Regions from separate parts of the Planococcus rifietoensis genome, predicted to be linked through region 2. Evidence: predicted binding sites of a transcription regulator. Region 2 holds the regulator's gene; each other region holds the start of a gene.

Region 1 (10,022 bases), 1.1 Mb from region 2:
ATTGACTGATTTGACAGGCGATTTTTCACATGCGGTCCGGGAAATGAGCCGTGTTTTGAACGTCAACGGTACGGTTTTGCCTGCCGCCAATCAATTGGTCACATTGAACGCAGAGCTTGAAGATGGAACCATCATCAAAGGCGAATCCAAAATACCCGCCTATCTGCAGCCGATCAAGCGTGTATTCCTCGAACCTGCCGGCGTCAAGACATTGCCGGATACCATACAGGCGATTCAATCTGCGGATGTTATCGTCATCGGGCCGGGTTCCTTATACACGAGCATTTTGCCGAATTTGCTCGTGAAGGATATCAAAAAAGCGCTGCTCGAGGCGAAGGCGAGAAAAATCTATATTTGCAATTTAATGACCCAAGCGGGTGAAACTTACGGCTATACGGCTTCAGATCATGTAAAAGCCCTTTACGACCATGTAGGCGTGAACTTTCTCGATGCCATTCTGATCGATAAAGTCCAAATGCCGCAAGGAGTGGCTGAAAGATACAAAAAAGAAAAAGCATGGCCGGTGGAATACGATGAAGAACGCCTGAGAAATATGGGGCTTGAAGTATATCGCCATGACATTGCGAATATTTTCGGGGAAGCCGTCCGGCATGAACCGATGAAAGTGGCGAAATGGCTTTTCGAATATACCAGCAGCGAAACAAAGGAACCATCGCAGCGCCGGTATTCCTAAAGCTTGAAAGGGGGGGCATAATTGTCTTTTGCATCAGAAACAAAAAAAGAAATGACCCAGATTGAAGTAGACGATTGCTGCGGCAAGGCAGAGCTGTCGGCGATGATCCGCATGAACGGTACGCTGTCATTTTCCAATCGCCAGTTGAGCCTGGATATCCAAACGGAAAACGCCGCGATTGCCAGAAGGATCTATACCTTGCTGAAGCGCTTCTACAAAGCATATCCGGTGGAACTATTAGTCCGCAAAAAGATGCGGTTGAAAAAAAACAATGTCTATATTTGCCGCTTGCGGGAAGGCGCAAAATTTGTGCTTGAGGATTTGTTGATCTTGTCGGAAGGCTTTCAATTTCAGCAGGATATTTCCCCTGAGCTGATCTCGACAACGTGCTGCAAGCGCTCTTATTTACGCGGTGCCTTTTTGGCCGGAGGATCGGTCAATAATCCCGAAACGTCCTCTTACCACTTGGAAGTGTATTCTTCCTATAAAGATCACGCTGAAGCACTGGTTATCCTGATGAATCATTTCCAGTTGAACGCGAAAATGATCGAGCGGAAAAAAGGATTTGTGACCTATTTGAAGGAAGCGGAGAAAATTTCCGATTTCCTCAGCCTGACAGGCGCCCACTCGGCGCTATTGAAATTCGAAGATGTCCGCATTCTCCGCGATATGCGCAATAGCGTCAATCGCTTAGTCAATTGCGAAACGGCCAATTTGAACAAGACCATCGATGCAGCGCTGCGGCAAATCGAAAACATCCGCTTTATTGACCAAGTGATCGGAATCGACCAATTGCCGGACCGCCTGAAAGAGATAGCCCGCTTGCGTGTAGAGTACCAGGATGTCACACTGAAAGAACTGGGCGAGATGGTATCGACAGGAAAAGTGAGCAAGTCAGGCGTCAACCACAGGCTTCGGAAAATCGATGAGATTGCCGAGTCGTTGAGAAAAGGCGAAACGATCAGCCGGTAAAACGGCTGCTCTTTTCTATAGATTGCGTGAGAGTCAAGTTTTCGGAGGAGGATATGCATGGTAGAAAAACAAGTGGAAGTGCAATTGAAATCGGGATTACAAGCGAGACAGGCCGCATTGTTCGTACAGGAAGCCAATCGCTATAGTTCGGATGTCTATTTGGAAAAAGGCGACAAGAAAGTCAATGCCAAGAGCATCATGGGCATCATGAGCCTGGCCGTCAGCAAAGGCACGAACGTGACGATTTCGGCAGACGGCGCCGATGAAGAATCGGCAGTCGATGCGCTGGCGCAATTGATTGATAAAGAAGCTTAAAGCCAAGCGCTTTAAGCACCAAAAAAGAGCTGCCCCGCAAGCGGGACAGCTCTTTTTGTGTAACTTACTCTTCTTTTTCGTGGTTTTCCGGCAATTTGTTGCGCGTGATGATTTGGTCCACGAGACCATATTCGAGTGCGCGTTCTGCAGTCATGAAGTTATCGCGGTCTGTATCGCGAGAAATCACTTCAAGCGGCTGGCCAGTGCGTTCAGATAGAATTTGGTTCAATTTCTCACGCAAGAACAGGATACGTTTTGCGGCGATTTCAATTTCAGTCGCTTGCCCTTGAGCTCCGCCAAGTGGTTGGTGGATCATGACTTCAGCGTTCGGCAATGCGTAGCGTTTGCCTTTTGTGCCGGCTGCCAGAAGGAAAGCGCCCATGGATGCAGCCATGCCGATGCAAACTGTTTGGACATCTGGCTTGATAAATTGCATAACATCGTAGATTGCCATACCGGCTGTGATGCTGCCGCCTGGGCTGTTGATGTAGATGGAAATATCCTTTTCCGGATCTTCCGCTTCAAGGAATAGTAATTGTGCAACGATGGAGTTGGCGACATTGTCATCGATTCCGCTGCCGAGCATGATAACGCGGTCTTTCAATAGGCGGGAATAGATATCGTAAGCGCGTTCGCCTCTGCTTGTCTGTTCGATTACTGTAGGGATTAAATTCATGGATAATTTCCTCCTTCGGGTAAATGTAAGTGCTACTGAAACACTGTTCAGCCGTACATTCATCATACACATCATGGTCAATGAAGGTCAAATCTAACGAATTGAAAATAGGCGCTTGAAATAAGAAGAAAGCTTTTGTATAATAGAAAAGTCGCGAACAACATTTGCCCTCGTAGTGTAAAGGATAACACGTAAGATTCCGGTTCTTGAGATGGGGGTTCGATTCCCTCCGAGGGTGTAAAAATTGAAAAACCGCACAGCCTGCTAAAGGCTGTGCGGTTTTTTGTTGAATCTTTTTAGCGGCTGAAACGTAGAATCAGATGGAATGGGTTTCAAGGAACGGATAGTCAGGGAAAACAAAAAATATTATTGTAAAAGAAAAGGAGACGGGAAAATGAAAAAATTACTTATTCCATTGCTATTGGTGATTGGGCTGATCGTCGTTGCCATCGCCGTATTCGGTTCAAGCTATAATAATTTCGTTCAATTGGAAGAGGACGTCAATCAATCGTACGCGCAACTTGAAAGTCAATTACAGCGCAGGCTCGATCTCATCCCGAACTTGGTCGAGACGGTGAAAGGCTTTGCCGACCAGGAGCAAGAGGTCATCGATAGTGTCACGGAAGCCCGTTCGAGCATGGCGAATGCCGGATCAGTCGAAGAACAGGCCGAGGCAGACGCCGAATTGAGCGGCGCGCTCAGCCGCTTGCTCGTCGTCGTCGAGAACTATCCGGAAATCCGCTCGAGTGAGAACTTCCAGCAATTATCCGATGAACTGGCCGGAACAGAAAACCGGATTGCAGTCGCCCGCCAGGACTATAATGGCTCGGTGACGGAATTCAACCGGGAAGTTCGCAGTTTCCCAGGCAACATGGTGGCGGGAATCTTCGGCTTTGACGAAAAGGAATATTTCGAAGCTGATACCGGGGCAGAAGATGCACCGGATGTGGACTTTGGGACTGACGAAGAATGATCCGAAGAATTCCTGTTTTGCTCTTGTTGCTGCTGATGATCCCCGGAACTGTGCAGGCGGCAGAATTTCCGGAGTTGACTGACGATATTTACATTCAGGATATCGCGGGCGTCTTGAGCGAAGAACAGGAAGCCGAGCTCAAGAGCTTAGGTGCTGGCCTGGAAGACGCGACAACTGCACAGATTGCCGTTATGGTCGTCGAGTCCTTGGAAGGTGAGCCGATCGAAAGCTACGCCAATGAAGCGTTGCGCCATTATGGCGTAGGCTCAGCGGAAGAGAACAACGGCGTGCTGGTCGTGCTATCGATGACAGACCGCGAGATCTACATCGAAATCGGCTACGGACTGGAAGGCGCGCTTCCTGACGGAAAAGTCGGGCGCATTTTGGATGATTACGCCGTTCCATATTTGCGTGAAGACCAGCCGGACGAAGCGATCCTCAATACGTACCAAGCACTGTACAATGAAGTGGCTGCGGAATACGGCTGGGACGGGGAAGCGGCTAGCCCCCAGCCGCTCAATGAAGTGACGCCAGGCAGCAGTGAAGGTGGAGGCGGCTTTATGCAGCCGGTCATCACCTTCCTGATCGTACTTGTTTTGTTGTTCCTGTTTACGGGAGGAGGCGGCGGCCGTGGACGTCGCGGCCGCGGCAGAACGATGAGGCGCGGTGGATTTTTCGGGCCCGGCAGTTTTGGCGGCGGCTTCGGAGGCGGTTCCGGCGGTGGAGGTTTCCGCGGCGGCGGTGGCGGCTCTTCAGGAGGCGGCGGAGCCGGGCGAGGCTTCTAATAAGGAGGAATGGCATGTATACACTCTATACTCGGCCAAATTGCGGGCTTTGCGAAGAGGCCAAGTCTGCACTGACGCTATTGCAGGAAGATTACCCGATTGACTTCCGGGAAATCAATATTGAAGAAGATGAACAATTGCATGAACAGTATATGCTGATGATTCCAGTGCTCACGAAACACGAAAAAGTGCTGCTCTATGGAAATTTTGGCTATGGCGAACTTTTGGAAGCGTTAATTCTTTAACGCTTCTTTTTATTTGCATAAATCTAATAGCTCGGCTACAATGAATCTAGTGGGACGTAATTATATATAGTGGGACAGAAAACGTCCAACAAAGGGGTGGAGCGATGGATCCAGTTCTGCAAGCGCAAGTGCATTTATTGCCTGAACTGCCAAGCTTGCTGAAAAAGCGCTATAGTATCCTCGAGCTGATTCAAACCGAACAGCCCGTTGGAAGGCGCACGATCAGCGAGATGACAGGCGCAGCCGAAAGGGAAATCCGCAAAGAGACCGATTTATTGAGGGACCAAGCCTTGATCGAAATGAGCAAGAGCGGCATGAGCCTGACGATACTGGGAGACGATGTTCTTGACCAACTCCGTGAGCTGGTCAAGGAATTGGCTGGGACTGCAGAGCTCGAAACCGGGCTGCAAGCGAAACTCGGCATCAAACAAGCCGTCGTTCTGCCAGGGGATAGCGACCGGTTATCTTCGGTCAAAGCCTCTATTGGCAGGCAAGCCGCTCGTATTGCGGAGGAAATGTTCGAAAACTGCCGGACGATCGCTGTTACTGGCGGCAGTACAATGGCCGCCTTAGCAGCTGAAATCCGCACGGCGAGGAAAAACCCTGCCATGCAGTTTATCGCTGCAAGAGGCGGCCTGGGGGAAGAAATGCTTCACCAGGCGAACACCATCGCTTCATCCTTTGCCGAAAAAACAGGCGGAGCTGTCCGCACGCTTTATCTGCCTGAGCATTTGAGTGCGGAAGCGCTCGAAATGATGATGAGGGAACCTGTCATCAAAGAAATGATGGAGCTGTATGACCGGACGGATTTAGTCATCCATGGAATCGGCGATGCAGAAGAGATGGCCATCAGGCGCCGCTCTTCCGTGAACGAAGTCGAGAAGATCAAGACAGGCGGGGCTGTTAGCGAAGCATTCGGTTATTATTTCGATAAAACCGGAAAAATAGTTTATCGCATCCCAACAGCGGGCATTCAATTAGAGCAGGTCCAAAAAGCACCGGCCATCATGGCGGTTGCCGGAGGACGCACGAAAGCGCGCGCCATCGAATCTTATTTCCAGGCCGCGCCTGAACGTACCATCCTCGTTACGGATGAAGGAGCAGCAAGGGCAATACTTAACCTAACAACAAAATTGGAGGAATTATAAATGACTTTAAAATTAGCAATCAATGGTTTTGGCCGCATCGGCCGTGTCGTATTCCGTGAAGCAATGCAAAACAGTGAAGTGGAAGTAGTAGCAGTCAATGACCTTACAGATGCAGCTATGCTGGCACACCTTTTGAAATACGATTCAGTGCACGGCACGTTGGACGCTGAAGTTACTGCAGAAGGCAATTCAATTTTCGTCGACGGCAAGGAAATCAAAGTATTCGCTGAGAAAGACCCAGCGCAATTGCCGTGGAAAGAGCACCAAATCGACATCGTGTTGGAATCTACAGGAATCTTCACAACAGAAGAAGCTGCATCTAAACACATCGAAGCCGGCGCTAAAAAAGTTATCCTTTCAGCTCCTGGCAAAGGCGGCATGAAAATGCTGGTTATGGGCGTTAACGAAGAAACTTATAACCCTGAAGAGCACCACGTCGTTTCGAATGCATCATGCACAACAAACGGCTTGTCTGGCATCTCTAAAGTGTTGAATGAAAAATTCGGCATCAAAAAAGCGATGATGACAACAATCCACTCTTACACGAACGACCAAGCATTGCTTGATGCACCTCACTCTGACTACCGCCGTGCGCGTGCAGCAGCTGAGTCAATGATCCCGACAACTACTGGCGCGGCGAAATCTGTTGCAAAAGTATTGCCTGAACTTGACGGCAAGATCGATGGCATGGCCATCCGCGTTCCAACACCGAACGTTTCGTTGATCGACCTTGTTGCTGAACTTGATAAAGATGCTTCTATTGAAGAAGTAAACCAAGCGCTGAAAGAAGCGACTGAAAATGAGCTGAAAGGTTACTTGGAATACAGCGAACTTCCGCTTGTATCACGCGACTATAATGGCAGCAAAGCTTCCGCTACAGTAGATGCTCAATCTACAATGGCTCTAGGCGGCAATATGGTGAAAGTTCTTGCTTGGTATGACAACGAATCCGGCTACTCTGCACGCTGTGTAGACTTGGCTGTACACATGTACAAAAAAGGGCTGTAAGCTGAAAATCATAGCTTAATTACCAATGAACCTCTATAATAAAGAGGGTAAAAGGGGTGGGGAATTTACCCCACCCCTTATTTTTTTGAATATAATTAGGAGGTATTTTCATGCTGCAGAAAATGACCATGAAAGACTTGGATTTAAAAGGGAAACGCGTATTTTGCCGTGTAGATTTCAACGTACCGATGGAAGACGGGAAAGTGACAGACGACACGCGCATCCGTGCCGCGATGCCGACGATCAAGTATTTGGTCGAACAAGGCGCAAAAGTCATCTTGGCAAGCCATCTCGGACGCCCGAAAGGCCAAGTTAACGAAGACATGAGATTAGCTGCGGCAGGCGCACGGTTGGCCGAATTGCTCGGCAGCGACGTGAAATGCCTTGAAGAATCCGTAGGGGACACTGTGGAGCAGGAAATCGCTTCTCTTGAGCCCGGCGAAATTCTATTGCTTGAAAACGTCCGTTTCCATGCAGGTGAAGAAAAGAACGATTCGGAACTCGCGAAACAATTTGCGGCTTTGGCCGACGTATTCGTCAACGATGCATTCGGCGCTGCGCATAGAGCGCATGCTTCGACTGCAGGAATCGCCGAACATTTGCCGGCAGTATCCGGCCTGTTGCTCGAAAAAGAGCTGGACGTTCTCGGCAAAGCTCTATCCGAACCAGACCGTCCGTTTACCGCCATCATCGGCGGAGCGAAAGTAAAAGACAAAATCGGCGTCATCGACCATTTGCTCGACAAAGTTGATAACTTGATCATCGGCGGCGGGTTGTCGTACACCTTCCTCAAGGCGCTCGGCCATGAAATCGGCAATTCACTTGTCGAAGAAGACAAACTCGATCTTGCCAAATCGTTTGTCGACAAAGCGAAAGAAAAAGGCGTGAAGTTTTATCTGCCGGTGGATGCGACAGTCGCGAACGAGTTCTCGAAAGACGCAGAGACCAAAACAGTGAAAATCGAAGAAATTCCGTCCGATTGGATGGGGCTCGACATCGGGCCGGAAACAGCGAAAATGTATGCCGATGTCATCAACCAGTCGAAACTCATCATCTGGAACGGACCGATGGGCGTGTTCGAAATGGAAGCTTTTGCAAACGGCACGAAATCCGTCGCTCAAGCGATGGCAGAAACTGAAGGCTATACAGTCATCGGCGGCGGCGACTCTGCAGCGGCAGTCGAGAAATTCCATGTGGCAGATAAAATGGACCATATTTCAACAGGCGGCGGAGCTTCTCTGGAATTCATGGAAGGCAAGGATTTGCCGGGCGTTACCGCATTAACTGATAAATAAAGGGAGTGTTTTTGTGAGAAAACCGATCATTGCAGGAAACTGGAAAATGTATAAAACAGCATCACAAGCGAAGGAATTTGTAGAAAAAGTAAACGGCTTAGTGCCGGATGCTGAAAAGCTTGATTCTGTCATTTGTGCTCCGGCTCTATACTTGACGCAATTAGTCGATGCTGCTGAGAACAGCGCATTGAAAATTGGCGCACAGACGATGCACGATAAAGGCGAAGGCGCATTCACTGGTGAAATTAGCCCTGTACAATTGGCAGATATCGGCGTCAACTACGTCATTATCGGCCATTCTGAACGCCGCCAGTATTTCAATGAAACCGATGAAACAGTCAATGCAAAAGTGAAGTCGGCATTTTCGCATCAATTGACGCCGATCCTTTGTGTCGGTGAAACAGACGAACAGCGTGAAGCGGGCCAAATGGAAAGCATCGTGGAATCGCAAGTCGAAAAAGCAGTAGAAGGATTGACCGATGCACAAATCGCCGAGCTAGTCATTGCTTACGAGCCAATCTGGGCAATCGGAACAGGCAAAACAGCGACAGCTGAAGACGCTAACGAAGCTTGTGGCATCGTGCGCAAAAAAATCGCTTCGCTTTACAGCGATGAAACAGCTGAAAAAGTCCGCATCCAGTACGGCGGAAGCGTGAAACCTGCCAATATTCAGGAACTCCTATCAATGGAACACATCGACGGCGCATTAGTCGGCGGGGCGAGCTTGGAAACGGACTCGTTCGTCAAATTGTTGGAGGCGGGTTCAAATGCGTAAAACGGCACATCCGGCAGCGTTAATCATCTTGGATGGCTTCGGCTGCCGCGAAGAAACCGCTGGAAATGCAGTTGCACAAGCGCATAAACCGAATTTCGACAGACTTTGGAACGACTATCCCCATGAACTGTTGACAGCTTCGGGTGAAGCGGTCGGTTTGCCGGACGGGCAAATGGGCAATTCCGAAGTTGGCCATTTGAATATCGGTGCGGGCCGCATTGTTTACCAAAATTTGACACGCATCCATAAATCAATTAAAGACGGCGATTTCTTTGAAAATGCCGCATTCTTAGATGCTGTCATGAATGCCAAAGAAAACGGCAAAGCTTTGCATGTCATGGGCTTGCTTAGCGACGGGGGCGTCCATAGCCATTATGAGCACCTGTTCGCTTTATTGCGCCTCGCGAAACAGCAAGGCTTGAGTGAAGTCTATGTACACGGATTTTTGGACGGCCGCGATGTCGGTCCAAAAACAGCGCTTCGTTATATAGAAGAAACCGAAAAACAAATGCAACAAATCGGCATCGGGCGTTTCGCTTCCATCAGTGGGCGTTACTATGCGATGGATCGTGACAAGCGTTGGGAACGCGTTGAACTTGCTTACCGCGCAATAGTCGACGGGATCGGGCCAAGCGCCAGTTCTGCTGCGGCTGGAGTAGAAGCATCTTACGCGGAAGGAATTGTCGATGAATTCGTCCTGCCGTTTACGGTCGTGAAAGAAGGGGAAGTGCCTGCTGTAATCGAATCAGGCGACTCCGTCATCTTCTTCAATTTCCGTCCGGACCGGGCCATCCAGTTGACAACCGTGTTGACGCGTCCCGATTTTGCCCATTTCCCGCTTAGCATCCAGCATCCACAAGAATTGGTGTTTATCAGTTTCACGACTTACAGTGAAGAGTTGAAGACCCGTATTGCTTACGGCAACGTCAATTTGGTGAATACAATCGGGGAAGTATTATCGGCGAACGGCATGACCCAATTGCGCATTGCCGAAACGGAAAAATACCCGCATGTCACATTCTTCATGAGTGGCGGGCGGGAAGAAGTGTTCCCAGGGGAAGACCGCATTCTCGTGTCGTCGCCGAAAGTGGCAACGTACGATTTGCAGCCTGAAATGAGCGCCTATGAAGTGACTG
Region 2 (10,022 bases):
GCGTAGACGATGGACAACAGGTTGATATTCCTGTACCACCTCCCCGCCGTTTGAGCAATGGGGGGACGCAGAAGGATAGGGTGAGCGTGCCGTTGGTTGTGCACGTCCAAGTTGTGAGATGAGAAACGAGGCAAATCCCGTTTCTATATAACATCAAGCAGTGATGGCAAGAGGTTTACCTCAGAGTCCCTGATTTCACACTGCCAAGAAAAGCCTCTAGCGAGGCGGGAGGTGCCCGTACCGCAAACCGACACAGGTAGGCGAGAAGAGAATTCTAAGGTGAGCGAGTGAACTCTCGTTAAGGAACTCGGCAAAATGACCCCGTAACTTCGGGAGAAGGGGTGCTCTGGTAGGGTGTTACAGCCCGAGAGAGCCGCAGTGAATAGGCCCAGGCGACTGTTTAGCAAAAACACAGGTCTCTGCAAAACCGTAAGGTGACGTATAGGGGCTGACGCCTGCCCGGTGCTGGAAGGTTAAGGGGAGTGCTTAGCGCAAGCGAAGGTGCGAACCGAAGCCCCAGTAAACGGCGGCCGTAACTATAACGGTCCTAAGGTAGCGAAATTCCTTGTCGGGTAAGTTCCGACCCGCACGAAAGGCGTAACGATCTGGGCACTGTCTCAACGAGAGACTCGGTGAAATTATAGTACCTGTGAAGATGCAGGTTACCCGCGACAGGACGGAAAGACCCCGTGGAGCTTTACTGTAGCCTGATATTGAATTTTGGTGCAACTTGTACAGGATAGGTAGGAGCCAGAGAACCCGGAGCGCCAGCTTCGGGGGAGGCGTCGGTGGGATACTACCCTGGTTGTATTGAACTTCTAACCCACAAGCCTTAGCGGCTTGGGAGACAGTGTCAGGCGGGCAGTTTGACTGGGGCGGTCGCCTCCTAAAGAGTAACGGAGGCGCTCAAAGGTTCCCTCAGAATGGTTGGAAATCATTCGCAGAGTGTAAAGGCACAAGGGAGCTTGACTGCGAGACGGACAGGTCGAGCAGGGTCGAAAGACGGACTTAGTGATCCGGTGGTTCCGCATGGAAGGGCCATCGCTCAACGGATAAAAGCTACCCCGGGGATAACAGGCTTATCTCCCCCAAGAGTCCACATCGACGGGGAGGTTTGGCACCTCGATGTCGGCTCATCGCATCCTGGGGCTGTAGTCGGTCCCAAGGGTTGGGCTGTTCGCCCATTAAAGCGGTACGCGAGCTGGGTTCAGAACGTCGTGAGACAGTTCGGTCCCTATCCGTCGCGGGCGCAGGAAATTTGAGAGGAGCTGTCCTTAGTACGAGAGGACCGGGATGGACACACCGCTGGTGTACCAGTTGTTCTGCCAAGAGCATCGCTGGGTAGCTATGTGTGGCCGGGATAAGTGCTGAAAGCATCTAAGCACGAAGCCCCCCTCAAGATGAGATTTCCCATTGCGTAAGCAAGTAAGATCCCTCAAAGACGATGAGGTAGATAGGTTCGGGGTGGAAGCGTGGCGACACGTGCAGCTGACGAATACTAATCGATCGAGGACTTAACCAACAAACTGAAACGCAAGTTTCCCCCAATGTCGATTTATCCAGTTTTGAGCGAACAAGCTCAACAAGTCCAGTGATGATGGCAAAGAGGCCACACCCGTTCCCATCCCGAACACGGAAGTTAAGCTCTTTTGCGCCGATGGTAGTTGGGGGTTTCCCCCTGTGAGAGTAGGACGTCGCTGGGCAAGTAGAAAGGCCGTTACCGGTTCATTCCGGTGACGGCTTTTTTGTATTTCAAATGAAAAAAGGATTGAAAATATATTATAAAGGGAAAAAGAAACTGAGGTGAAGACTTATGAAAGCAGGTTACTACAAAGTAAAAACGCTCGATAAAAGAACAGCATTATTAGTTTCACTAGAAGACTCAGCTGAACAATATACTTATCCTGCTGCAGATTTTACTCATGATGTAAATAAGGGGGATACAGTAGAAGTTTGGCAAGAGGGTACGCGCTGGAGAACCAAGTATGTTGAAGAAAAAACTCGTTCGATATCTAGTCATACGAAGGATTTTATGAAAAGGATGATGGATCAAGAATAATGAGTCTCGGGACATTACACCCGAGACTTTTTCTATCTCAAACTAAGTATTTGATATCCGTAAAACGCTTATGTATAATTAAGTCAAATATAGTCAAAGTCAATCATTAGCGTATTTAAACGCTAAAGAGGTGAAAGCGATGCGGAATATTTCAGATATAATTGAAGGTTATTTAAAAGAGATTATCGAAATAAGCGGTAAGGACCATATTGAAATTAAACGAAGTGAGGTTGCTGAGAAATTTCAATGTGTTCCATCCCAAATTAATTATGTGATAAATACTAGATTTACATTAGATCGTGGATACTTAGTTGAAAGTAAGCGTGGTGGCGGAGGATATATTCGTATTAAGAAAGTACGCCTTCATAAGAAGTCAGATTTAATTGCCCAAATCATTAATAGACTTGAAACCGGTGCTTCACAAACCATGGCTGAAGATATTGTGTGGAGGCTTTTAAGTGAAGATGTTATATCAAAGCGTGAAGCTAAATTGATTTTGAGTGCCATTGATCGTTCTACTCTCGGGCTGCCTCTTCCTGTACGAGATGAAGTACGAGCGCGGATTCTAGTGGCAATGCTGTTTACTATTCAATATGAGTCGAACGGGCAAGGAGTGATCAAGTGATTTGTGAACAATGTGGAGAACGGCCAGCTACAGTCATCGTGAAGCAAAACCAGCAGGGCCATTTAACAGAAAGGCACCTCTGTCACGTTTGCGCGGCAGAAAACCATAATATCAGTTTTTCTTTTGACCAAGACCCGATGGCGATCCATAATTTATTAGCTAATTGGTTTCCGAAGCAGCAAGCCGCTGTGAGTCCTGTGAGAAAGGAAGTTCCAGCTTGCCCGTCTTGTGGATTTACTTTCCAAAAGTTTTTGACTCTTGGTAAATTTGGCTGTGCTGAGTGTTATAGCACTTTCTCACCGCAGCTAATAGAGATTTTAAAACGAGTTCAAAATGGAAACACTGAACATACAGGAAAGATTCCTGCATCTTATGGAACAACGTTGAAAATTAAAAAAGAAATTGAAGAATTGAGAAAGCAAATGCAGGCTGCGATACAAGATGAGAACTTTGAAGAAGCTGCAAGGCTGCGAGATCAAGTAAAGGCCTTGAATGAAAAGCTTGAAGGAGGTGGGGACGTTGGCGATTGACCGTTTCCTTCAACCCCGTGCGAGCAGTTGGATGGCTAATAACGGTGAACATGTTGATATAGCTATGAGTACGAGAATCCGATTAGCACGAAATTTAGATGAATTTAAATTTCCATATGCATTTTCTGAGGATGAGGCGTTGAAAGTTGATAAAGCCGTTTCTTCGGTATTACTTGATAAGGGAAAGGAAGTTGGATACGGGTTTACTCATATCAATATTGAAGAATTAAATGACCTGCAGCGTGAAGTGTTGGTAGAAAAACATTTAATTAGCCCTTATTTAGCGAACAGTCAGCATTCCAGTGCTGTATTATTATCTGATGAAGAAGAGCTTAGCGTGATGGTCAATGAAGAAGATCACATGCGGATTCAAAGTTTGCAGTCAGGCTTTCATTTGCAGGAAGCATATGACATAGCGAATAAAATGGATTCGCTTTTGGAAGAAAATCTTTCATACGCTTTTCATGAGAAATTTGGTTACTTGACCAGTTGCCCTACAAACACAGGCACAGGAATGCGTGCTTCTGTCATGCTTCATTTGCCAGCTTTAACGATGTCCCATCAAATCAACCGGATCATCCCGGCTATATCCCGTCTGGGGATGGTTGTTAGAGGGATTTACGGAGAAGGAAGTGAAGCGCTTGGTAATGTATACCAGATTTCTAACCAAGTAACATTGGGGAAATCAGAGTATGAGATTTTGCAGGATTTGCAAAACATGACCGAGCAGATTATTGAACAGGAACGAAGAGCAAGGGAAGCATTGAATGCGAATTCTCCGCTGCTCCTTGAAGATAGGGTGTACCGGTCGTTAGGTGTCTTGACCCACGCCCGTCTGTTGAATACGGAAGAAGCCGCTACATGTTTATCAGATGTGAGACTTGGCATCGACCTTCATCTAATTACGGATGTAGACATGTCGATACTGAATGAATTGATGGTCTTTATGCAACCTGCGTTTTTGCAGCAGTATGCGGGACGACCATTGGAAGCGAAGGAACGTGACCTTGCCCGGGCGGAATTGTTCCGGGAGAGGTTAGCTGATAACGGGATAAATACAAAAGGAGAGGATTTTGCATGATGTTCAACCGATTTACACAACGCGCACAAAAAGTTCTTCAATTAGCTCAAGAAGAGGCCATCCGCATGAAGCACGAATCGATCGGAACTGAGCATATTTTGCTTGGTTTGATCCGAGAAGGCGGCGGAATTGCCGCGAAAGCACTTGAAGCGATTGAAGTGAATACACAATTGATCGAAGACGGTGTCAAAGAACTGGTCGGCGTCGGTGAAAAAGATGTCGGGCCGATTGTTCATTATACGCCGCGGGCTAAAAAAGTGATCGAGCTGTCGGTTGACGAATCCCGCAAGCTTGGCCACTCTTATATCGGAACAGAGCATTTACTGCTTGCTTTAATTCGTGAAGGCGAAGGCGTGGCGGCACGAGTTCTTGGGAACGCCGGTGTCAGCTTGAATAAAGCGCGCCAGCAAGTATTGCAGCTGCTTGGCAGCAACGAGCAAGCATCGACTGGCACGAGCCCAAATGCTTCTGCCAATACACCAACTTTGGATGGCTTGGCACGCGACTTGACGCAAGTTGCGCGTGAAGGCAGCTTGGATCCAGTCATTGGACGCAGTGACGAAATCACGCGTGTGATTGAAGTATTGAGCCGCAGAACGAAAAACAACCCGGTATTGATCGGGGAGCCTGGTGTCGGTAAAACAGCCATCGCAGAAGGGCTTGCACAGCAAATCGTTAATAATGAAATTCCGGAAACGCTTCGCGACAAACGCGTCATGGTACTTGATATGGGTACGGTAGTTGCCGGAACGAAATACCGCGGTGAATTTGAAGACCGTTTGAAAAAAGTGATGGATGAAATCCGTCAAGCGGGCAATGTCATCCTCTTCATCGATGAGCTCCATACATTGATCGGGGCTGGCGGAGCTGAAGGAGCGATCGATGCTTCGAATATCTTGAAACCATCGCTTGCACGTGGTGAATTGCAGTGCATCGGTGCCACCACGCTGGATGAGTACCGCAAGTACATCGAGAAAGATGCAGCGCTTGAGCGCCGTTTCCAACCGATTCAAGTGGATGAGCCGACGGTTGAAGAATCGATCGAAATCATTAAAGGCTTGCGCGACCGCTACGAAGCGCATCACCGCGTGAAAATTACTGATGAAGCGATTGTTGCGGCAGCGAAAATGTCTGACCGTTATATTTCCGACCGCTTCTTGCCGGATAAAGCGATCGATTTAATCGATGAGGCCGGTTCGAAAGTGCGTTTGCGTTCGTATACGACTCCACCGGATTTGAAAGAGCTTGAAGCCCGTCTTGAAGCTGCGCGTTCTGAAAAGAATGAAGCGGTGCAGAGTCAGGAATTCGAAAAAGCGGCTTCTCTTCGCGATGCAGAGCAGAAGTTGAAAGATGAGCTCGACCAGACGAAGAAAGAATGGAAAGAAAAGCAAGGCAAAGAAGAGTCTGAAGTGACAGTTGAAGATATTGCGAAAGTCGTCTCTATGTGGACAGGCGTGCCGGTATCGAGATTGGCGCAGACAGAATCCGATAAATTGCTTAATTTGGAGCAGATCCTTCATAGTCGTGTAATCGGCCAAGATGAAGCAGTGACTTCGATTTCGAAAGCGATCCGCCGTGCGCGTGCCGGGTTGAAAGATCCGAAACGTCCGATTGGCTCGTTCATTTTCCTAGGGCCAACAGGCGTCGGTAAAACTGAGCTTGCGAAAGCTTTGGCTGAGTCGATGTTCGGGGATGAAGATGCGATGATCCGCATCGATATGTCCGAGTACATGGAACGCCATACGACTTCACGCCTTGTTGGTTCGCCTCCAGGCTATGTCGGCTATGAAGAGGGCGGCCAGTTGACGGAGAAAGTCCGTAGAAAGCCATATTCAGTGGTCTTGCTTGATGAAATTGAGAAAGCTCACCCCGAAGTCTTCAATATCCTCTTGCAAGTACTTGAAGACGGGCATTTGACGGATTCCAAAGGGCGTCGCGTCGATTTCCGTAATACGGTAATCATCATGACGTCGAACGTCGGTGCACAGGAATTGAAATACAATAAGTACGTAGGATTTAACTTGGAAGATTCGAAGACTGATTATAAAGATATGAAAGGCAAGATGCTCGCGGAATTGAAGAAAGCGTTCCGTCCTGAATTCTTGAACCGTGTCGATGATATGATTGTCTTCCATTCACTTGAAAAGAACGATTTGCGCAAGATTGTCGAGCTGATGACGCAGCAGTTGACGGGCCGTTTGAAAGAACAGGACATCGATCTGGAGCTGACAGAGGCAGCGCTTGATAAAATTGCCAAAGAGGGGTATGATCCGGAATACGGAGCACGTCCTTTGCGCCGCTCACTTCAAAAACATGTCGAAGACCGTTTGTCTGAAGAGTTGTTGAAAGGTACAGCAATTGCCGGGCAAAAAATTGTCTTCGATGTACAGGGTGATGAATTCATTGTCCGTACGAATGAAGGGGCCGTAGAGAAATCGTAACGATATCCCGCCCGCCGGATATATCTCCGGCGGGCTTTTTCTATATATAGGAGGTAACTATGGCGAAGAAAAAGATAAAGTTCATCTGCCAGTCCTGCGGTTATGAGTCTGCCAAATGGATGGGGAAATGCCCAGGTTGTGCGGCATGGAATACGATGACAGAAGAAACGGAAGTTGCAGCACCGAAAGGCACAAGGGGCGCATTCCAGCATAGTGCACCGCAAATTGCCCAAAAAGCGACACCGATCAATTCGATAGAAACGAAAGAAGAGCCAAGGACGAAAACGGAAATGGAAGAATTGAACCGCGTACTCGGCGGAGGGATTGTTTCCGGTTCTCTTGTTTTGATCGGGGGCGACCCAGGGATCGGGAAATCGACATTGCTCTTGCAAGTATCGGCGCTTCTTGCGAAAGCCGGCAAGAAAGTGTTGTATATTTCAGGGGAGGAGTCGATTCGCCAGACGAAAATGCGAGCGGAGCGGCTGGATGCGGTTTCCGGAGACTTATTGATTTTTGCGGAAACCAATTTGGAGCTGATCCATCATACGATTGAAGAAGTAGAACCGGATTTCGTGATTGTCGATTCGATTCAAACGGTCTATCATCCCGAAGTAACATCAGCACCCGGCAGTGTGACGCAAGTTCGTGAAAGCACAGCGGAATTGATGCGGGTGGCGAAAACGAAAAACATCGCGATTTTCCTGGTCGGCCACGTGACGAAAGAAGGGCAGATTGCCGGGCCTCGTATTTTGGAGCATATGGTGGATACAGTGCTTTATTTTGAAGGGGAACGGCATCATACGTACCGCATTTTGCGCAGTGTCAAAAACCGTTTCGGTTCGACGAACGAAATTGCGATTTTTGAAATGCTGCAAGGCGGGTTAAAGGAAGTATTGAATCCCTCCGAGTTGTTTTTGCAGGAACGTTCAAGCGGCACAGCGGGATCTACGGTTGTCGCTTCCATGGAAGGGACACGGCCGATACTGGTGGAGATTCAGGCATTGGTCACCCCATCGAGCTTTAATTATCCGAAACGAATGGCGACTGGAATTGACCAAAATCGGGTATCGTTATTGATGGCGGTGCTTGAGAAGCGCGTCGGCTTGATGCTGCAGTCGCAAGATGCGTATATAAAAGTCGCAGGCGGCGTGAAACTGGATGAACCGGCTATCGATTTGGCAGTACTCGCGAGCATTGTCTCAAGTTTCCGTGATATTGCACCGAAAGTGGATGATTGCATTATCGGTGAAGTTGGATTGACCGGAGAGGTGCGACGTGTATCGCGTATTGAACAGCGTGTCCAAGAAGCGGCAAAGCTGGGCTTTAAGCGTGCCATCATCCCGAAATCGAATATGGGCGGTTGGGATTTTCCGGAAGGAATCCGCGTCGTTGGCGTTGAAACTATAAACGAGGCGCTGAAGGAATTATTCCCGCAACAATAAGGGGCAGCAATGCCTCTTTTTTTTCTATTATCGGCAGGGTGGGGTTATGCAGAGAGTTTCATAAATAAAACGTGTATAATATCAAGAGGAGGAGGTGGAATAGATGCTTCGGAAAATTATTCAGCTATTATTTTTATTAGTAGGCGCTACGGTTGGAATTTTGTTTTTGCCATATGCTTTTGAACTTATTTCTATCTCTAATAATCCATGGATCAACAACCCGTATGTCGCTGCCATTATCGGTGCTGCGATTTTTTATGTATTGTCCTTATTGTTCGTCGATTCGATTATCCATTTCATGAAATGGATGGAGAGTAAACTGCTCCATGCACCGACAGCGGATTTGCTGTTTGGCTCGCTTGGGATGATTATTGGCTTAGTGGTTGCCTTTTTGGTCGGCTTTGCCTTAAATACCATTGATGTGCCATTAATCGCGACAGTGGCACCGATCATTCTTTCCGTTGTGCTCGGTTATCTGGGATTCCAGGTCGGGTTCCAAAAGCGTGATGAGCTGACAGGGATGCTCGCGCCTGCAAAACTGGCAAGCGGCAAAAAACCGGAAGACGAGCCAGTGGAAAAATCGGGATACAAATTGCTCGATACAAGCGTTATCATCGATGGGCGGATTGCAGATATTTCAGAGACCGGATTTATGGAAGGGATCTTTGTCGTACCGCAATTTGTCATTGCAGAGCTTCAACACATTGCGGATTCGTCCGACACCTTAAAGCGTACACGCGGCAGACGGGGGCTCGATATCCTGAAGCGCCTGCAGACAGAGCGTGTCGGGGCGATCATGATTACGGAAGAGGATTTTGGCGATGCGGCTGAGGTCGATATGAAGCTCATGCGTGCAGCCCAGAAAATGGGCGGGAAAGTTGTGACGAATGATTTTAATTTGAATAAAGTGTGTGAGCTCCATAATGTGCCGGTCTTGAATATCAATGACCTCGCCAATGCGGTGAAGCCTGTCGTCATACCGGGCGAGGAGATGCATGTGGTCGTTATTAAAGACGGCAAAGAGCAAAATCAAGGGGTCGCGTATTTGGACGATGGCACGATGATTGTCATTGAAGAAGGCAAAGGCCATATTGGCGAAGCGATCGACGTCGTAGTGACAAGCGTATTGCAAACTTCTGCAGGACGGATGATTTTTGCCAAGCCTAAAGGTCTGGCTGTGAAGAAAAATGGATCAAAAAAATAAAGGATGTCTGTCATGAAATATACAGTCGTATTGCCTGCTGCCGGCAGTGGGAAACGAATGAAAGCCGATCGCAATAAATTATTGTTGGAGCTCTCCGGCAAACCGATCTTCATTTATACATTGGAAGTGTTCGACCGGGACCCGGATTGCGAAGGCATGTGGCTGGCGGTCAAAGCAGACGAGCGCGAGCTGATTGAACAATATGTCGAGCGGTATAAAATCAAGAAAGTCAAAGGCTATGCGACAGGCGGCGCTGAACGCCAGGATAGCGTGCGTGCGGGCCTTGAGATGGCTGGGCAGTGTGGGGTCGTGCTTGTGCATGACGCTGCACGGCCGTTCATCAGCCCGGTCGTTATTCGCGAATTGGTGGAGCAGGCAAATGAATCCGGTGCTGCAATTGCCGGCGTGCCGGTAAAAGACACGATCAAAAAAGTTCGCGAAAGCGTTATTACCGAAACGGTGAATCGCGCGGAGCTATGGATGATCCAGACCCCTCAGGCTTTCCGCTATGAACTGTTGATGGAAGCGGCGCAACGGGCCAAAGCCGATGGGTTCCTCGGGACGGACGAGGCGATGCTTGTGGAACGGATGGGGCACCCGGTGCAGATTGTCGAAAGTACGTATGAAAACGTCAAAATGA
Region 3 (10,022 bases), 1.3 Mb from region 2:
TATCGTTCGTCCGGATGAAGACGGGCAGTACCGCCTCACCTTGGACCGCGAATTGGTAGAAACCTACCATATTACTGAAAAACGAGGGCTGAATACGGCGTATATCGTCACGCTTGGGCTAATGTACTTGATTTTCATGGGCTTTTTATGGATTGTTTGGAAAAAGGGCAAGCAGCGAAAAGCTGATGAAGCAGCAAAACAAAATAAATAATCAACAGGCTGTGAGCAGGTAGTTACCTGTCCACAGCCTTTTTTGCAAGAAAAAAAGCGCCCGTTTCCAGGCACTTTCAATGAACAGTCAGTCAAATGCTTTATAGCCGATCATATTGACTGGATCTTTCGGCGAAGAGAATGGAGGAGCGTAGCATAGTTCGAGTGCCTGCAAATCATCGACGGTCAATCCTCCATAAATCGCAGTTGCTATTACATCGATGCGCTTGTCGACTCCCTTGCCTCCGACGCATTGTGCACCCAAAATTTGTCTGGTTTCAGGGTTATAATGGACTTTTAAGGTCAGTTTTTCATGATCCGGGTAATAGCCCGCGTTCGAGTTTCCGGTATGGCTGACCGTTTTGGCGGTAAGCCCTTTTTCTTTGATCGCTGTTTCTGTCAGTCCAGTCATCGCTGCATCCAAGCCGAAAACTTTCAATGCGGAAGTACCGAGCAGCCCTTTTTTAGGAATGGGATTTCCGGTGATATGCTGTGCGACAAGAAAAGCTTGGCGGTGAGCAGGCACAGCGAGCGGGACACGTTTCGGGTCTCCGGTGATCAGGTCGAAATTCTCCGATGCATCCCCGATGGCATAAATCGATTCATCATCGGTCTGCATAAAGTCGTTGGTACAAATGCCCCCGGTTTCACCGATGCTGAGGCCGGCATTTTCAGCGAGTGCGGTATTCGGTTTCAAGCCGATGCTCATGATGATAAAGTCGGTTTCCAGATTCTTACCATCGGACAACTGAACGCTTCGATCATCGATTTTTTCAATGACGGTTTCGGTATGGACTTCAACGCCATTTTTCTCCAGTTCCGCATGCAGAAGCTGTGATAGATCCTCATCCAAAATCGATAGAATGGCGCTCGACTTATGGACGATATCAACTTCCAGCCCCAGATGTTTAAGGTTCTCAGCCATTTCAAGCCCGATGAATCCGGCACCCGAAACGACGCAATGGGAGGGCTTTTCGCTTTGGATATAGGAATGGATGGCTTGCATATCGCCATAGCTGCGCAGCGTAAATACATGGCTGTTCTGTGAGCCTTCAATATCCGGCATGATGGCGCTGCCGCCCGGAGACAAAATCAACGCGTCATAGGAATCGTGGAATTCGTCGCCAGTCTTTAAGTTGCGGACGCGAATTTTTTTCTCCGGCCGGAGAATTTCCACAACTTCGTGTTCGAGCCTGACATCGATATTGCGTTTTTGCTGGAACTGTTCCGGGTCGGCCATCAGGATCGAAGTCTCATCTTCAATGACCTCGCCAATGACATACGGTGTTCCACAAGCAGCATAGGACATTGTCGAATCCCGGTCGTATACCGTGATGCTCATGTCCTTGTCATAGAAACGTAGTTGACCCGCTGCAGTTGCACCGCCGCCTACCGCACCGACTATAATCACTTTTTTCATCAATAGTCCACTCCTCAATCGGTTTTATTAAAGAAGAACAAGGCGAGCGTGCCAGGTCCAGTATGGGCGCCGATCACGGAACCGACCATGTGAACTTCGATTTCTTTCGGGTTGTAGGCAGCTTCGATTTCATCTTTCAGTGCGTTCGCAAACTCCAAGTCATCGGCATGGCTGATGGCAATCACTTGCTGATCCAAATTACTGCCGCGTTCTTTCATCAGCTCGATCATCCGCTTGAGGACTTTTTTGCGGCCACGCAATTTTTCGATCGGTACGAGCTTGCCGTCTTCAACATGAAGCAAAGGCTTGATATTCAATAAGCCGCCGACGAATGCGCTGCCTTTTGAAATGCGGCCGCCTTTCGCCATGTAATCCAGATCTTCAACCGTGAACAAGCTTTCGAGATGGTCGGCCTTGAAACGCACTTTTTGGATGATCGCATCATGGTTTTCACCGGCATTGCGCAATTTTACGGCTTCTTTGACGAGCAGTCCGTAGCCGAGTGAAGCTGCTTTGGAATCGACAATCGTCAAGTTCAAGTCCGGGTATTCTTCTCGTACTTGGTCTGCCACCATGACGGCTGTCGCATAGGTTCCGGACAATTCCGAGGAAAAGGCGATGTAGAATCCGTCTTCTTTATCTTTCGCCAATTGTTCGAATGCCTTAAGCATTTCTTCTGGAGAGGCTTGAGATGTTTTCGGATGGACGCCGGAGCGGATGGCATCATAGACTTTCATGGAATCGATGGTCCGAATGTCTTCGTACTCAGCGTCTCCGATATGGACGCGCAAAGGGAACAGGACGACGTGTTCCTGTTCGAAAAAAGCTTTCGGTAAATCAGATGCGCTATCTGCGAATAATCTCATGGATCTTCCTCCTTTAAAGTTTCAATTTCAAGCGGTCCATCAGCAATTCAGCGATGCCGTCTTCATTATTCGTCAGGGTGATCTCGTTGGCGATATTTTTCAGAGGGGAAATGGCATTGCCCATGGCAACACCGACTCCCGCAAAGTCGATCATTTCCAGATCGTTGTCTTCATCGCCAAATGCGATGATATGCTCTTTCGCGATGCCCAATGATTTTGAGACACGGTCGATGCCGACAGCTTTGTTCATGCCAGAGCGGACAATTTCAATAACGTGCCACGGTGCGCCCCAGCGGCGATGGTCAATGACTTCCGCATGCACTTCCGAAAGGTGGTCGTGGATGGCGTGGACTTTTTCGTAAGGTGCGTGGATAAGCATCGACGTCGGATCAGTCTTTAAATAATTGCGCAAATCTCCCGTGGTGATGCTAGGGTCACCGAAACTGAAAATGTCCATCAGTTTCTCATCATGGTGGTGGACATACACATCATCCAATACTTCCGCGACGATGTTGTGGAAATCGAAAGCGTGCATCGATTCGACGACTTCGTGTACGACATCCAAGCCGATCGGCGTATGGTGGAGCCCCCAGCGTTCGTCATTCGGGTGATGGACAAAAGCTCCATTGAAATTGACAATCGGCGTGTTGAGGCCAAGTTCGCGGTAATAGATTTCGCTTGCGCGGTATGGGCGCCCAGTCGCAATCATGACCTGGTGGCCTGCTAGTTGAGCTTGATTCAAAATAGTCTTGGTTTTAGGTGAAATGACTTTTTGGTCGGTCAATAATGTTCCGTCCAAGTCGAGTACGATTAAATGTTGTTTCATATAAAAATCCGGCTCCCTTCTATCTACCTTCAGTTTAGCGATAATAGAGGCTATCCGTCAAAAAAACCTGACGGCAATGCCGGAATTTGCGGGAACAGAAAAAAATTGGTAGGATTTAGGGTGAGGAGTGAAGCGCATGAAAGTAGCGAACGAATTATGGGGGAATATCCCGATCTTACATATAACACCTGAAGGCCACGAAGGTGGTCCGTTGCCGACCGTTATTTTTTTGCACGGGCATACGAGTGCAAAGGAACATAATTTGCATTATGCCTGGCAATGGGCTAAAAAAGGGGTCCGTGTCATCTTGCCGGATGCATTGCTTCACGGGGAGCGGGATCAATCGCTTGATGAGGTCCAGATCAGCCTGCGCTTTTGGGAAATCGTTTTGACGTCTATCGAAGAACTGGGCTTTTTGCATAACGAATTGCACAAGCGTCAGCTAATTAGTGGAGAACCGGCTGTCGGAGGAACATCGATGGGCGGCATCACCACGCTCGGTGCATTGACGGCCCATCCGTGGATCAAAGCGGCGGCTGTCATGATGGGTTCCGGAAATTACGTGGAGCTTGCGAAAGCGCAAATGCGCCAATACGAGTCGCGCGGTTTTGACTTGCCGCTCACAGATGAGGAACGCGAAGGCATGCTTCAGGCCCTGTCCCGTTTTGATATCAGTTTGAACCGTCAATCCTTTGGCGGACGCCCAGTCTTTTTCTGGCATGGTGTAAAAGACCCGACTGTTCCTTTTGAACCGACCAACCGGCTTTTCCATGCATTGCAGCAGGATTATGCCGCCTATCCTGAACGGCTGGCATTCATGAAAGAAACCGAAGCTGCGCACGCGGTCAGCCGCAAAGGAATGCTTTCTGCAACGGCTTGGATTGCCGACCGATTAAGCGAATAAGCAAGTCGATTTCATTTCGCAGTGATGTTTGGTAAGATAAGCAGTAACAGGAAAAGGAGGGATTCCGAATGGATCAAGAAACAAAAGATTATCTATTAGGCGCATTGGAAAATGTCATCGACCCAGAACTAGGTGTTGATATCGTCAATTTGGGCCTTGTATATGATGTAGAATTATCCGAAGATGGTTTCTGTGTGGTCACGATGACACTCACTTCTATGGGATGCCCAATGGGGCCGCAAATCGTCCAGATGGTAAAAACATCCTTGTATGAATTGCCGGAAGTTGAAGAAGTCGATGTAAAAATCGTCTGGCAGCCTGTCTGGAGCAAAGACCATATGTCGCGCTATGCCAAAATGGCGCTCGGCGTTCGATAAAAGAAATAGCAGAAAGCCGCAGGGAAGAAATTCCTTGCGGCTTTTTTTTGATGAGCATTTCCGTTGCAAAAGGGGCACGGCAATCATATAATTTAATTAGTCAAAGATGGTCAAATTAATCAGAGGAGCGTGATTTGATTGGTTCAATTCCAAAATCCAAATGAAGAGCAAAAGTCGCCATTGGAACAGTTCGGCCGCAATTTGGTTGAACAAGCACAGTCTGGAAAGATGGATCCGGTCATCGGGCGCGATCAGGAAATCCGCAATGTCATCCGGATTCTTTCCAGAAAGACAAAGAATAATCCGGTATTGATCGGTGAACCAGGCGTCGGGAAAACCGCAATCGTCGAAGGACTGGCACAGCGCATTGTCCGCAACGATGTGCCGGAAGGCTTGAAGGACCGTGTCATTTATGAACTCGATATGAGTGCACTGATTGCAGGCGCAAAATACCGGGGGGAATTCGAGGAACGGCTGAAAAGCGTATTGAAGCAAGTGAAAGACAGTGAAGGGCAGATCATCCTGTTTATCGACGAGATCCACACCATCGTCGGCGCCGGTAAAACGGAAGGCGCGATGGACGCCGGAAATATGCTCAAACCGATGCTTGCGCGCGGAGAGCTGTACTGCATCGGAGCCACCACTCTGGATGAATACCGAATGCACATCGAGAAAGATGCGGCACTTGAGCGGCGCTTCCAGCAGGTGATGGTGCGCGAGCCTTCTGTTGAAGATGCGGTATCGATTCTCCGTGGATTGAAAGAGCGTTTCGAACTCCACCACGGCGTGCGCATCCATGACCGGGCGATTGTTGCAGCTGCTACAATGTCGGACCGGTACATCACGGAGCGTTTCCTTCCGGACAAGGCAATTGACTTGATCGATGAAGCGTGTGCAATGATCCGGACAGAGATCGACTCCATGCCGCAAGAGCTTGATGAAGTGACGCGGCGCCTCATGCAGCTAGAGATTGAAGAGCAGGCGCTGCGGAAAGAAAAAGACGAAGCGAGCAAAGCACGCCTCGCTGCGCTGCGCGAAGAAATTGATGAACTGAAGTCGTCTTCTGAAGGCATGCAGCAGCAATGGAACGAAGAAAAGCAATCGCTTCAGAAAATCCAGGCCAAGCGCGAACAATTGGATCAATACCGCCGCCAATTGGAAGATGCGGAAAACAAATATGATTTAAATACCGCGGCGATGCTGCGCCACGGAAAAATTCCAGAGCTTGAAAAAGAACTGAGCGCGATGGAAGTTGAACTTGCCGGAGACGGCGGGGAGCGATTGCTTCGGGAAGAAGTGACCGAAGAGGAAATCGCTGGCATTGTCGCACGATGGACGGGTATTCCGGTAACGAAACTGGTCGAAGGCGAGCGCGAAAAGCTATTGCGCCTCGGAGATACGCTGAAAGAGCGCGTCATCGGACAAGACCGAGCCGTCGAACTGGTGACAGAAGCCGTATGGCGTGCACGTGCCGGCATCAAAGATGAACAAAAGCCGATCGGCTCGTTCATTTTCCTTGGGCCGACCGGTGTCGGGAAAACGGAGCTTGCGAAATCGTTGGCAGCAAACTTATTCGACTCAGAAGACCATTTCATCCGCATCGACATGTCCGAGTACATGGAAAAGCATAGCGTATCACGTCTTGTCGGGGCGCCTCCTGGATATATCGGCTATGAAGAAGGCGGCCAATTGACAGAAGCGGTCCGCCGCAATCCGTACTCCGTGGTGCTGCTCGATGAAATCGAGAAAGCCCATCCTGATGTCGCGAACATCCTTTTGCAAATCCTCGACGACGGGCGTATCACCGACAGCCAAGGGCGGCTTGTGAACTTCTCCAATACCGTCGTCATCATGACATCGAATATCGGTTCCCAACATATCAGCGCAAGCAGTGACGAACACGATACAGAAGACATCGTCATGATGGAACTGCGCAAGCATTTCCGGCCGGAACTGTTGAACCGCATTGACGATATCGTCATTTTCCATTCCTTGTCGAATGAGCATTTCTATGGCATCGCCAAGAAAATGATCGGCGAACTGGCGGCAAGAATGAAACAGCAGCAAATTTCCTTGGAAGTCGAGGATTCGGTCATCGATTATATCATTGAAGCAGGAACGGACCCGGTCTTTGGGGCGCGCCCGCTGAAACGCTTTATCCAGCGTGAAATCGAGACTCGAATCGCTAAGGAATTGATTAAAGGAGAGGTCACTCCAGGTTCGACATTGAAGGTATCGATGGACGCCAATAAACAATTGCTTATCACTGTATAAGTAAAGCCGCATTTCAATGAAATGCGGCTTTTTGCTATCTAAACCGTCAGATTCAGCCAAATAAAAAAGGAAGCCACTGGGGCTTCCTTTTTTATCGTCATTAATATTCTTTCGCCGCTTCTTTCGGGATGATAGCATCCATCACAATGATCAATACAGTAACTGCCACTGCCATGAAGATACCGATCATGAAGTCGAATGGCACGTTTTGCACGGCACTTACGACATAGTTCAACATTGAAATTATAAGGACAGACCAGAAAAGTGTTCCGATATAATGCATCTGTTTTCACCTCTATATATAGAATAACTAGTTTTATCATAGCATAAGGAAGCCTTTTCAGAAAGAAAGATTCGTGCCTTTCGAAAGTTTTTGTCAGAAATATGTCGGCAACTTGAAATCAAAAGAAAAAGGGCGTATCATTAACACCAGGTACTAATAATTGATGTTAATCGAAAAGAGGGACATAGATATGAATGCTGGAATCATCGGTACCGGCAGATGCCTGCCGGAAGATAAATTGACCAATTTTGATTTAGAGCAGCGCATGGATACCTCGGATGAATGGATCCGGACCATGACCGGGATTGAAGAACGCCGGATTGCAAACGATGAACAAGATACATCGGATATGGCGCGGGTTGCGGCGCAAAAGGCAATTGCCGATGCCGGCATCGACCCAGCGGACATCGGGTTGATTCTGGTAGCGACAGTTACGCCAGACCGTCCGTTTCCGTCTGTCGCGTGCGATATCCAGCAACAGATCGGCGCTCTGAACGCGGCCGCCATGGATATCTCTGCAGCATGTGCTGGATTCATGTACGGCGTTATTACAGCAAAACAATTTATCGAATCGGATACGTATCGTTACGTCCTAGTAGTTGGTGTTGAGAAACTATCGAAAATCACCAACTGGGAAGACCGCAATACAGCTGTCTTATTCGGCGACGGAGCCGGCGCGGCCGTGATCGGCAAAGTATCGGAAGGCCGCGGAATTTTATCGTTTGAACTCGGAGCGGATGGCTCTGGCGGGGAACACTTGTATCAAGACAAACATTTGGTGATGAATGGCCGTGAAGTATTCAAATTTGCGGTGCGCCAAATGGGCGAATCCGCCATCAACGTCATCGAAAAAGCAGGATTGGATAAAGAAGATGTCGACTTTCTTATACCGCATCAGGCGAATATCCGCATTATGGAATCGTCCCGGGCTCGTCTTGACTTGCCGGTAGAGAAAATGTCGAAGACCATACAAAAATACGGAAACACTTCAGCAGCGTCGATTCCGATTTCCCTTGTGGAAGATTTAGAGGAAGGTCGTATTAAAGATGATGATGTCGTCGTTATGGTCGGCTTTGGCGGCGGATTGACTTGGGGCGCAATTGCTATGAAGTGGGGGAAATAATCGGATATGCGAAAGGAAGTAAAAGAAATGGATAATCGTCGTGTAGTCATTACAGGTATCGGTGCCGTAACACCGCTTGGAAACAGCGCAGAATCTACGTGGGAAGCGGTGAAGGCAGGACGCTCAGGCGTCGGCCCGTTAACGCGCATCGATGCGGATCAGTATCCCGCGAAAGTTGCCGCTGAATTGAAGGATTTTTCGATTGAAGAGTATATCGAGCGTAAAGAAGCGCGCAAGATGGACCGCTTCACTCATTACGCACTCGCATCTTCCATTATGGCAATGAAAGATGCAGCGCTTGAGCTGGATGAAAAGACAGCTCTTCGTACAGGTGTATGGATCGGATCAGGAATCGGCGGAATGGAAACGATTGAAAACCAGATGGACGTATTGAACTCCCGCGGCGTTCGCCGCATTAGCCCATTCTTTGTGCCAATGATCATTCCGGACATGGCATCTGGCCAGGTGTCGATCCATTTTGGCGCAAAAGCGATCAACTCCTGCTCGGTAACAGCTTGTGCATCTGGAACGAACTCGATCGGCGATGCCTTTAAAGTTATTCAGCGCGGCGATGCCGATGTCATGATTTCTGGCGGCGCGGAAGCACCAATCACGCGTTTGTCTGTTGCTGGATTTACAGCAAACACTGCATTGACGACCAATAATGATGCAACGACTGCGTCACGCCCGTTTGACAAAAACCGTGATGGCTTTGTCATCGGTGAAGGGGCCGGGATCGTCATTCTAGAAGAATACGAACACGCAAAAGCACGCGGCGCAAAAATTTATGCGGAACTCGTCGGCTACGGTTCGACGGGCGATGCCCACCATATTACAGCTCCAGCCCCAGGAGGCGAAGGGGCGGCACGTGCGATGCAGCAAGCCATCGAAGATGCAGGCATTGAAAAAACGGATGTCGGTTATATCAATGCGCATGGAACGAGTACTCCGTACAACGATTTGTTCGAAACAATGGCAGTCAAAACCGTCTTTGGAGACCATGCCTACAAAATGGGTGTAAGCTCGACGAAGTCAATGACAGGCCATTTGCTTGGCGCAGCTGGCGGAATTGAAGCAATCTTTACAGCCTTGGCTTTGAAAGAAGGCATCATGCCGCCGACGATCAACTATGAAACGCCGGATGAAGAATTGGATTTAGATTATGTAGCAAATGAAGCAAGAACTGCCGAATTCTCGTATGCGATGAGTAATTCGCTTGGTTTTGGTGGACATAACGCTTCGCTCGTATTGAAAAAAGTGTAAACCTGATTGAAAAGCTCCCGATGCCGGGAGCTTTTTTATTATCCATTTCTTATAATGATAAAAAATATGCAGTTAATGAATAAGAGCTGAAATACTGTGATAGCAATGGTTTGAATAGAGAAATGATTATCTATTTTGGTAATCTTTGCTTAAAATACAAAAATTATATTGCGCATGTAATACTTTTGTAATATGCTTAAAACTAGTTAGAATTGACAGAAAAAATAGAATTTTGAGGTGTTTTCATGACAGCTATGTACGGATCTAAAGAGAATACACCGCTCTTGCGGGTCAAAAACCTCCAGACAGGCTTCAAAATAGACGGGGATTATTACAACGCAGTTGAAGGCGTCAGTTTTGATGTCCTTCCGAAGCAAATCGTCGGCGTGGTAGGAGAATCAGGCTGCGGTAAAAGTGTTATGTCATTGTCCATTATGCAGCTGCTGCCAAATGGCATCGGAAAGATTCGGGGCGGC

The links. Region 2 encodes CtsR, which represses protease genes until heat stress. Its sites were predicted from a motif close to ATGGTCAATAAAGGTCAAACA; they were not measured.
Region 1: a site for CtsR is predicted at 2,731-2,751, ahead of clpP (ATP-dependent Clp endopeptidase proteolytic subunit ClpP). Genes of this name have one in related genera too.
Region 3: a site for CtsR is predicted at 4,700-4,720, ahead of AUC31_RS09800 (ATP-dependent Clp protease ATP-binding subunit). Genes of this name have one in related genera too.

Annotation. Positions count from the first base shown of each region.
Region 1 covers NZ_CP013659.2:858,725-868,746, forward strand. Annotated here, with positions in the region: gene AUC31_RS04095 (gluconeogenesis factor YvcK family protein) at 1-694, shown strand, start outside; gene whiA (DNA-binding protein WhiA) at 716-1,666, shown strand; gene AUC31_RS04105 (HPr family phosphocarrier protein) at 1,724-1,981, shown strand; gene clpP (ATP-dependent Clp endopeptidase proteolytic subunit ClpP) at 2,046-2,657, opposite strand; tRNA gene AUC31_RS04115 (tRNA-Arg) at 2,824-2,895, shown strand; gene AUC31_RS04120 (LemA family protein) at 3,052-3,630, shown strand; gene AUC31_RS04125 (TPM domain-containing protein) at 3,627-4,415, shown strand; gene AUC31_RS04130 (glutaredoxin family protein) at 4,430-4,660, shown strand; gene AUC31_RS04135 (sugar-binding transcriptional regulator) at 4,765-5,808, shown strand; gene gap (type I glyceraldehyde-3-phosphate dehydrogenase) at 5,809-6,816, shown strand; gene AUC31_RS04145 (phosphoglycerate kinase) at 6,927-8,111, shown strand; gene tpiA (triose-phosphate isomerase) at 8,125-8,886, shown strand; gene gpmI (2,3-bisphosphoglycerate-independent phosphoglycerate mutase) at 8,879-10,022, shown strand, end outside.
Region 2 covers NZ_CP013659.2:3,282,643-3,292,664, forward strand. Annotated here, with positions in the region: rRNA gene AUC31_RS16270 (23S ribosomal RNA) at 1-1,522, shown strand, start outside; rRNA gene rrf (5S ribosomal RNA) at 1,588-1,703, shown strand; gene AUC31_RS16280 (hypothetical protein) at 1,814-2,059, shown strand; gene AUC31_RS16285 (CtsR family transcriptional regulator) at 2,199-2,684, shown strand; gene AUC31_RS16290 (UvrB/UvrC motif-containing protein) at 2,681-3,214, shown strand; gene AUC31_RS16295 (protein-arginine kinase McsB) at 3,204-4,295, shown strand; gene AUC31_RS16300 (ATP-dependent Clp protease ATP-binding subunit) at 4,292-6,736, shown strand; gene radA (DNA repair protein RadA) at 6,796-8,178, shown strand; gene AUC31_RS16310 (PIN/TRAM domain-containing protein) at 8,282-9,382, shown strand; gene ispD (2-C-methyl-D-erythritol 4-phosphate cytidylyltransferase) at 9,395-10,022, shown strand, end outside.
Region 3 covers NZ_CP013659.2:1,957,153-1,967,174, reverse strand. Annotated here, with positions in the region: gene AUC31_RS09830 (alpha-amylase family glycosyl hydrolase) at 1-211, shown strand, start outside; gene AUC31_RS09825 (CoA-disulfide reductase) at 299-1,630, opposite strand; gene AUC31_RS09820 (DegV family protein) at 1,645-2,496, opposite strand; gene AUC31_RS09815 (Cof-type HAD-IIB family hydrolase) at 2,510-3,322, opposite strand; gene AUC31_RS09810 (alpha/beta fold hydrolase) at 3,459-4,226, shown strand; gene AUC31_RS09805 (metal-sulfur cluster assembly factor) at 4,295-4,603, shown strand; gene AUC31_RS09800 (ATP-dependent Clp protease ATP-binding subunit) at 4,742-6,877, shown strand; gene AUC31_RS09795 (YjzD family protein) at 6,978-7,160, opposite strand; gene AUC31_RS09790 (beta-ketoacyl-ACP synthase III) at 7,351-8,283, shown strand; gene fabF (beta-ketoacyl-ACP synthase II) at 8,311-9,546, shown strand; gene AUC31_RS09780 (ABC transporter ATP-binding protein) at 9,792-10,022, shown strand, end outside.